Regions from separate parts of the Dickeya aquatica genome, predicted to be linked through region 1. Evidence: predicted binding sites of a transcription regulator. Region 1 holds the regulator's gene; each other region holds the start of a gene.
What was found. The regulator Fur, encoded in region 1, represses iron uptake genes when iron is present. The targets are predictions, from matches to a motif close to ATAATAATGAGAACNACTATCAA.
Positions count from the first base shown of each region.

Region 2: the regulator Fur is predicted to act here: its motif matches at 1,684-1,706, upstream of DAQ1742_RS17430 (siderophore-interacting protein).
Region 3: the regulator Fur is predicted to act here: its motif matches at 1,482-1,504, upstream of fes (enterochelin esterase).

Region 1 covers NZ_LT615367.1:3,021,330-3,024,612, forward strand. The annotation lists gene fldA (flavodoxin FldA) at 55-582, shown strand; gene fur (ferric iron uptake transcriptional regulator) at 1,010-1,456, shown strand; gene glnS (glutamine--tRNA ligase) at 1,541-3,199, opposite strand.
Region 2 covers NZ_LT615367.1:3,843,833-3,847,115, reverse strand. The annotation lists gene tnaA (tryptophanase) at 1-1,313, opposite strand, end outside; gene tnaC (tryptophanase leader peptide) at 1,454-1,564, opposite strand; gene DAQ1742_RS17430 (siderophore-interacting protein) at 1,794-2,696, shown strand; gene leuD (3-isopropylmalate dehydratase small subunit) at 3,063-3,283, opposite strand, start outside.
Region 3 covers NZ_LT615367.1:1,260,924-1,264,206, reverse strand. The annotation lists gene DAQ1742_RS05775 (MbtH family protein) at 1-62, opposite strand, end outside; gene fes (enterochelin esterase) at 59-1,405, opposite strand; gene DAQ1742_RS05765 (TonB-dependent siderophore receptor) at 1,697-3,283, shown strand, end outside.

The sequences.
Region 1 (3,283 bases):
GATCGCGGGTGACGCAGAAACCATACCCTTAGGAATCAAGAGGTTATTTTATCTATGGCTCTCATAGGCATTTTTTTTGGCAGTGACACAGGCAATACCGAAAATATTGCCAAGACTATCCAGCAACAACTGGGCAGCGACGTTGCCGAGTTGCATGATATTGCCAAAAGCAGCAAGGAAGACCTTGAGCGTTTTGACATTCTGCTGCTGGGTATTCCGACCTGGTACTACGGTGAAGCGCAGTGTGACTGGGACGATTTCTTCCCAACGCTTGAAGAAATTGATTTTGAAGGCAAACTGGTTGCGCTTTTTGGCTGTGGCGATCAGGAAGATTATGCAGAATATTTCTGTGATGCCATGGGAACCATCCGTGACATTATCGAGCCACGCGGGGCCACTCTTGTCGGCCACTGGTCAACGCAAGGTTACTATTTTGAAGCCTCAAAAGGCCTGGCGGATGACAACCATTTTGTGGGTCTGGCGATTGATGAAGACCGTCAGCCAGAGTTAACCGGCGAACGCGTTAGCGCCTGGGTCAAGCAAATCAGTGAAGAATTAAATCTGAAAGAGTTGCTGGCCTGACAGAAAGAGGGGCTCTGCGGTATTACTCAGAGTCCTCTTTCTCATGCTGACACAAGGTCTGCCAGCCAAACGGCGCAGCCCGGTGCTCATCGCCATAAATATTGGCTGGCACCACCTCCCGCAGAGATATTGATAGAAAATACCTATAACAATAAATTGTACAATTTTTTAACTTTTTGCCTTTACAGGGTACAATGCCCGCACGGTTGACCGTGTCACGCCCTGTGTCTCTCTCGCCACTGAATCTGCTTTTTGCCACAAAGAACACAAAAAACAGTCGGTTGGCGAGTATTATATTGTAAAAGTTCGGTGGTTTTAATTTCGACGCCACGGTTCTATAATTGATGCACAGTGACCTTTTTTAAGCCAACCGATAATATCAGGCTTATAGCCTCCCAGATGAAGCACGTAACAGGACTAAATCCGCATGACTGACAACAACACCGCATTAAAAAAGGCAGGCCTGAAAGTAACACTTCCGAGACTGAAAATTCTGGAAGTGCTTCAGGATCCTCAATGCCACCATGTCAGTGCGGAAGACTTATACAAGAAACTGATTGATATGGGTGAAGAAATTGGCCTTGCCACCGTTTACCGCGTACTGAATCAGTTTGACGATGCCGGTATCGTCACCCGCCATAACTTTGAAGGTGGCAAGTCGGTTTTCGAGCTGACCCAGCAACATCATCACGATCATCTGATTTGTCTGGATTGTGGTCGCGTCATTGAATTTAGTGACGAGTCGATTGAAGCTCGTCAGCGTGAAATTTCCGAAAAGCACGGCATCAAACTCACCAACCACAGTTTGTATCTGTATGGTCATTGCAGCAGCGGTGACTGCCGTGAAGATGAAAACGCGCACGATGAGCGTTAATTGATTACGCCGCATCCCGTGTCTGAATACTAAAAAATAAAACCGCCGAGGCGGTTTTATTTTTATTCAATTCGCTGGTGAAGCTCAGCCCGCCCAGCTATCCCGCAGGCCTACCGTCCGGTTAAAAACCAGGCTGTCCGCACTGGAATAGACGCGATCGGCACAGAAATACCCTTCACGCTCAAACTGATAAGCTTTTTCAACCAGGGCATCACGCAGGCTCGCCTCTACAAACCCTTGCGCAATATTCAGCGAAGCAGGGTTAATGGTTGAGAGAAAATCTTCCGCCGCACCAGGATTCGCCACGCTGAACAACCGGTCATACAAGCGGAATTGTGCCGGTAAAGCATGTGGCGCAGACACCCAGTGGATCACACCTTTCACTTTGCGACCATCAGCCGGGTCTTTACTCAGCGTTTGCGCATCATAGCTGCAATAGATAGCCGTGATAACACCTTGCTCATCTTTCTCAACGCGCTCAGCCTTAATCACGTAAGCATTACGCAGGCGCACTTCCTTGCCCAGCACCAGACGTTTGTACTGCTTATTGGCTTCTTCACGAAAATCGGCGCGATCGATATACACTTCACGGCTGAACGCGACCTGGCGCGTGCCCATCTCCGGCTTGTTGGGGTGGTTTGGCATAGCCAGCCACTCTTCGTGCCCTTCAGGTAAATTCTCAATCACCACTTTTACCGGATCCAGCACTGCCATTGCGCGTGGCGCGCTCTCGTTCAGGTCATCACGAATGCAAGACTCGAGGGCAGCCATCTCTACGGTGTTATCCTGCTTGGTCACACCGATACGACGGCAAAACTCACGAATAGACGCAGCCGTATAGCCACGGCGACGCAGGCCGGAAATCGTCGGCATACGCGGGTCGTCCCAGCCTTCCACGACTTTTTCGCTCACCAGCAGATTCAGCTTACGCTTAGACATCACGGCGTATTCAAGATTCAGACGGGAAAACTCATACTGGCGCGGATGCGCCGGGATCGAGATGTTATCCAGCACCCAGTCATACAGGCGGCGGTTGTCCTGAAATTCCAGCGTGCACAACGAATGGGTGATACCTTCCAGCGCATCGGAAATGCAATGGGTAAAGTCATACATCGGGTAGATGCACCATTTGTTGCCAGTCTGGTGATGCTCGGCAAATTTGATACGGTATAGCACCGGGTCACGCATCACGATAAACGGCGAAGCCATATCGATTTTGGCGCGCAGGCAGGCGGTACCTTCGGCAAAATCACCGGCGCGCATTTTCTCAAACAGCGCCAGGTTCTCCTCTACGCTGCGATCGCGAAACGGACTATTTTTACCCGCGCTCGTCAATGTGCCACGGTATTCACGGATCTGCTCCGGCGTCAGTTCATCGACATAGGCCAAACCTTTATTAATCAGTTCAAGCGCATAAAGATACAACTGGTCAAAATAATCAGAAGAGTAGCGAACCTCGTCACTCCATGAGAAGCCCAGCCATTGCACGTCATGCTTGATAGACTCGACGTATTCAATGTCTTCTTTTACCGGGTTCGTGTCATCAAAGCGCAGGTTACACTTGCCGCTGTAATCCTCCGCGATGCCGAAATTCAGGCAGATAGATTTGGCGTGACCAATATGCAGATAGCCGTTCGGTTCTGGCGGAAAACGGGTCTGAATATGCTTGTGCTTACCAGAAGCCAAATCTTCATCAATGATCTGGCGAATAAAGTTGGTTGGGCGGGCTTCAGCCTCACTCATGTTTGGTTCCTCAAAATACGAAAAAACAACCCATAACCGCTAATGATCCAACAAGCCACGCTTTGAAACAACCGTTTGTTTCAC
Region 2 (3,283 bases), 820 kb from region 1:
TCTTTGAGGGCAATCAGCGAATCGGCGATGTAGTCCATGTGGTCGTTGGTGTAGACGCGGCGCGGAATGGTCAGGCGCAGCAACTCCAGCGGCGAAGGTTTCTGTTCGCCGGTATCCGGGTCGCGCCCCAGCAGTAATGAGCCGATTTCCACGCTGCGAATACCGGCTTCCAGATAGAGCGCGTTATTGAGCGCCTGTGCCGGGAACTGCTCGGCAGGAATGTGCGGCAGCAGCTTTTTCGCATCGACAAATACCGCATGGCCGCCCACCGGGTATTGAATCGGAATACCGCCTGCGCGCAGGCGCTCGCCAAGATACGTCACCTGGCCGATGCGGTAGGTCAGGTAATCTTCGTTCATGCCTTCCTCAAGCCCTATCGCCAGCGCTTCCATGTCGCGCCCGGCCAGCCCGCCATAGGTGACGAAGCCTTCCATCGGCACGCAGCGAATGCGCACCTCGTTGAACAGTTCTTCATCGCTGCGAAAACAGCACAGGCCACCAATGTTCACCATCGGATCTTTCTTCGCTGACATGGTCAGCATATCGCCATATTGGTACATCTCATGGACGATCGCTTTGATGGAGCGGTTTTCATAACCGGCTTCACGCTGTTTGATGAACCAGGCATTTTCACAAAAACGGGCAGAGTCAATCACCACCGGGATGCCGTGCTGCTGCGCGATGCGATACACCTCACGCATGTTACCCATTGAAATCGGCTGGCCGCCGGAGCTGTTACAGGTGACGGTGGTGATGATAGCCACCACGTTGTCTGCGCCATGCTGCTCAATCGTCGTCTGTAACAGGTCGAGGTCGAAGTCGCCTTTCCAGTCGTAATAGGTGGTGGTGTCAAAGGCTTTCGGCGTGACGACGTTAATGGCGCGCGCGCCGTTGAGCTCAACGTGGGCGGCGGTGGTATCAAAATGGAAATTGGAAATAAACACCGGTTTTTTGCCGCCGCCGGCGCGCTGTTTTTTGGCTATCAGGCAGGGGAACAGAATTTGCTCGGCACCACGGCCCTGATGGGTGGGAATCGTAAAGGGGTAGCCCAGCAACGTTTGCACTTTTTCACACAAATGGTAGTAGTTGCGCGACCCGGCATAGGCTTCATCACCCATCATTAGCCCGGCCCACTGGCGGTCGCTCATGGCACCGGTGCCGGAGTCGGTCAGCAGGTCGATATACACATCCTCGCTACGCAGCAAAAACGGGTTATAGCCTGCTTCCTGCAAGGCTTTCTCCCGCTCGGCGCGGTTGGTCATACGGATGTTTTCTACCATTTTGATACGAAAAGGTTCAGGAATACGTTTCATGCAATCTCTCCTCTCGCCCGCAGGGGCGCAACGGCACCACGTTTCGGATGTGGCGTCAGTTGAATGTTTTGTCAATGCAATAAAATCAGGCGGTTATGCGCCAGATGGACAGAACAACGGAAGGTCAGCGCGCGGCTGACTCAGGCATGAAACGGGCGGGGAAAATCATTGGTCAGACGATGGTCGATATTGAACCAGGGGCGGCAGTCGCCACAGAGGTTCTGTCGATAACACCGGATGATACGTGTCATGAGCCCTCCTTATCTCGTGAGTCTTGAAAGCCCAGCATAGGCGAAAAGCGGTGGTAAAAACCGTGATCCCACGGGCAAACCGGCACCAGGCAGTGAGGCGTGATGAGAATAACAACATATCAATAATGCTTCTCATTACCATGAAGTGCTGGTAAAACAGAGCGGAAAGCCACTTGCCATGTTCAGGCCGGGTGGCGAAAACCGGTGTAATCAAGAGGTGAGCAGCGTTATGGCTGGGGTAAAGGAATATAGAGTCTTTGATGTCACATTGGCGCACAAGGTCTTGCTGACGCCGTCTCTGATAGCGTGTGTGTTACAGGGCGAGGCGGTCAAAGAGATGAAAATCTGTGCGCCGGATCAGCGCATCAAAGTGCTGTTGCCTGCGGAAGATGGCACGCCGTCAAGCCTGCCGCCGACAGGCGAGTGGTACAAGCTGGCGCAGGCGCTGCCCAAAGCACAGCGCCCGATTGCGCGTACCTATACGCTGCGTGCGCTGGATACCGAGCGCGGTGAGATGACGGTAGAGTTTGTCGCGCACGGCACCGAAGGCCCGGCTTCCGCCTGGGCGCTGGGTGCCGAGCCCGGTGCGCGTTTGCAGGTGGTCGCGCCGCGTGGGGATTATGCCGGTGATAACGGCGGCTATGAGTGGGTGCAGTCAGCACTGACCCGGCAGGTGTTACTGATGGGCGATGAAACGGCGCTACCGGCCATCAAGAGTATTCTTGAGCAACTGGCGCGGCAGGATAACCCGCCGCAGGTGCAGGCGTTCATCGAAGTACCGTTACAGGCGGATTGCACCGATGACTATCGCACGTTGCCGTTTGCCGAGGTGGTGTGGCTGCCGCGCGAAGGCACGGGCGCAACCTATGGTGAGCGTTTGCTGGAAGCCGCGCGGCATTGGTCATGCCCGACAGCGCAAGCCGTATCACATCCGGTGACGGTTGAGGATATCGCCGAGGGGGAAAAAGTCTGGCAACCGGCCAGCGCGCAGCAAGGTCAGTTCTTTGGCTGGGTGGCGGCGGAATCCTCTGCGGTGAAAGCATTGCGCCGCTATCTGCTGGCAGAAAAAGGGGGCGCACAGGATGCCATCACGTTCATGGCCTACTGGAGCCGGGGCCCGCGTCCACATTGAGTTTGTTGGCAAACCGCCGTGTTTTGTTGCTTGAGGAGCTTATGCAAGACTGGTGGGAGGTTTCGTGCGCGATAACGGCGATTCTCCCTTTGCAGCACCGTCGCACGCACGACAAGGAGAGGCTCAAACGCCGCCTCTCCTTGACCACTGGCTGGAGGCTAAACTGCGCCGCTAACGCGGTACCTTCGGCGTTCGCCTTCGCTGTTCGGGCCGCCCGTGACGCGTTCCATACGCGGCACGGGCTTTCGCCGCATCCATGCGGCTCACCCGGCGAAGTCGTCCACCTCAGCGCAGTTTGGATGCCTGAAATCGCTTTGCCTGCGCTTAAGTCGTTTTGTCTGTAAGCCAAAAGCCCACAGAGCCGAATTAACGCAGAAACGCCGGTTGCTGTTCTTCGTAACGGGCGATGGCGGCATCGTGTTGCAGCGTCAGGCCGATGCTGTCCAGACCGTTTATCATGCAGTGGCGGCGGAAGCTGTCTATTTCAAACGCGTAGGTGTTGTCGCCCGCTTTCACCTGCTGGGCTTCCAAATCCACCGTGAAGGTGATGCCTTCGTGGCTGGCGACCAGTTTGAACAAGTCATCGA
Region 3 (3,283 bases), 1.8 Mb from region 1:
TTGATGAGCACCTGAAATGTCAGCCTGTCATCATCAAAGGGATTACATTGTTCCTGGCTCATGGTTGCTCCTGATTCATGGTGGTTACCTCGTGTGATAGGATGGCCGGGTCGTTTAACAGCCAGCTCAGGCCGTCAATCAGCCCGCCGCGCCAGCACAGCGTGTCATGTCCACCGGCGTACTCTCGCCAGTGAAGGCGATGTCCGGCGGCAGACAATGCCTGGCGCATTTGCTGGTTAACGAACGCAATATCGGCTTCACGCCGTCCGGCTTCCTGAAAAATCACCAGCGGCGTGGTGGTGCGTCCACCTTGCCGTACCTGATGGATTAACTGCCCCGGCTCCAGTGTGTCGCGCCGGTCAAAATCGGTAATAAAACGCACCTGCGGCCACCAGAATGAGCCGGACTGCGTAAGGATTCGTCCAAACCGCTCAGGCCAGTGCAACCCGGCATAGAGTGCCGCCAGCCCGCCATAGCTTTGGCCAGCCACCACGGTGCGGTCAGGATCTTCGCTAAATGGCGTTATTTGCGCCGCCTGCACAAGCAACTCCTGTTGTAGTGCCAGCCAGAACTCGGCGCAGCAGGGCAACTCGCGGCTGCGGGTCGGCATGTCAATGGCGTCTATCAACAGCCACACCGCCGGTGGCAGTGCACCGGCGGCGGTTTGAGCATCCAAAACCGCGAACACCGGTTTTTCTACCGCCCATTTCTGACCGTCGAGCAAAATCGCCAGCGGGCGTTGCGCGGGCTCGCGGCTATCGCCCGTGGTGTAGAGCCAGATACGGCGCTGGTTGCCGAGCCGCGGGCTGCGCCAGACAAACGTCGTCAGGCGTTTGACATCGGGTGCTGACGCCTTTCCGTAATCCACCACCTGCCAGGCGTGCTGTGGCAAGGCGTTTGGCATCTGGGCCAGCGAAAGCTGCGCTCCCCACGGCTGATAGCGGTTCAGCGGGTCGGCTATCGCGGCCTCAGACACGGAACGCCACCATGCCCGCTGCTGCTGCTCACACTGTTGGGCATCAGCACTGAACCGCGGTGGGCACTGCGCTGCCGACACCGGGATCAGTGAGTAACTGCCTCGCCAGTCACGCTCCAGCGCAACCGACCAGTGCCACACATCCGTGGCGGCTAAACGCTCCAGGCTTTGCGGGTCAAGGCTGTGATGATCGGTCACGCCGTTGACATCGGCATAGACCCGCACCGTCGTGGAGTGATGCTCATCACCCTGCGGGTCACGCCAAAAAAAAGTGGCCGTAACCCTGGCCTCATCCAGCGCTTCCACCAGCGGTGTACCTAACCCGGCAAGTTGCTGCCACCACGACTCGCTGCCAGCCTCGCGGGATGACAGCAATGCCGCGCTGAAGCCTGATGGCAGTACAGCCAACCGTTCAATGCTCTGGCTCATCCTGTAACGCCCTTACATTTGTTTAACAAAATTTATGCTTCACTTTAAACAATGACAAAACTATATATTGATACAAATCATATTGAGAACTATTTACATTTGCAATAAGATGCAGCCCTCGATGTCGGCCAGAGCATATCGGAGTGAACTCCGACAAAAATCAGTTTTGATAAACATCAAGATATTGATTTTAAAATAAACAACTTCAAAACCCAGGATGAAGACCCCGGCTGGCAACGAGGAGATAGGTAACACATAAAAAATAACGTTTTCTACAGGAGGGGCTCACTGATGCTACGCACCAGGAAGAAACAATTAATAAAACTAACGTCTTGGCAAAAAAACAGAAATAGCATGCCGGTTGTTTTCGCATCCACCGTATTACTGGCAACATCGGCCAATGCGGCACAAACCAACACCAGCACCGATACCATGGTGGTGGAGGCACGCGCAGGAGAAAGCGTGATCGCCCCGATGAAAGGGATCGTGGCAAAAGAGAGCGCATCTGGCACCAAGACCAGCGTACCGCTCATCAAAACGCCGCAATCGATAACCGTTGTCACCCGTGACCAGATGGATGCGCAGGCGGTTTCCTCAGTTTCTGATGCACTCAACTACTCCAGTGGCGTTCTCACCAATTATCGCGGCTCATCCAACCGAAATGATGAAGTGATTACGCGCGGCTTTCGTTACGCGCCCAAGTTTCTTGATGGGCTGAGCTATGGCCTGAGCGGGCAAGGGGCTGCATTAGGGAAAATTGACCCGTGGCTGCTTGAGCGGGTTGAACTGGTACATGGGCCTGCGTCCGTACTCTACGGTCAGGTCAACCCCGGCGGGCTTATCAGCATGACCAGCAAACGCCCCACCGCTGAAACCATCCGTAAAGTTCAGTTCAGCACAGGCAACCAGCATCTGGGCGAGGCGGCGTTTGATTTTGGCGGCGCACTCAACGATGACAAAACCCTGCTCTACCGCCTGAATGGTATTGGCAGTACCCGCAATGAATTTGTCAATGATTACAAGCAGCAGCGTGTCGCCATCGCCCCGGCGCTGACCTGGCTGCCCAACAGCGATACCAGCTTCACCCTGTTAACCAGCTACCAAAATGACCCTAAAGCAGGCTACCGTAATTTCCTGCCCAAAATCGGGACAGTCACCGAAGCCAGTGCGGGTTATGTGCCCTATGACATGAATGTCAGCGATCCGCACTACAGCCGTTCTAAACGTGAACAAATCGGCCTCGGCTATATTTTCGACCATTCCTTTAACGACAACGTCTCTTTTCAGCAAAACTTCCGCTATTCACAGTTGAAAGAGCGCTATAAATATCTGGTTTACACTTGGAGTAACCCAGAAATCTCCGACACATCACTGTCTCGACGTCAGGTACGTGAAGAGTTGAACGCAGATGAAATGGGGCTGGATAATCAGCTCAAGATCAAACTGGCGACAGGTGATGTAGAACATACGCTGTTAAGCGGCCTTGATTACAAATGGCAGGATCGCGATTACAACTACTGGCGTAATGGTGGCAATCAATACAACTTTGACTGGTCAAAACCGAACTATGATGGTTCCTATCTGGTCAGTGACAGTCAGTTAGCACTCAATCAGTCTCACAAGAAGAAACTCAATCAACTGGGTGTTTATCTGCAAGACCAGATGGAGTGGAATCAGTGGAATTTACTGCTGTCCGGGCGTCATGACTGGAGTGAAATACGCACACAAGATCGCACCACCGGCACCACGACCCAGCAAAACGATGGTAAATTCACCGGCCGTGCCGGTTTGTTGTATGCCTTCGACAACGGAATTTCTCCCTACGCCAGCTATAGCACCTCATTCGAACCTAACCTCGATTCTGGCGCACCCGGTACT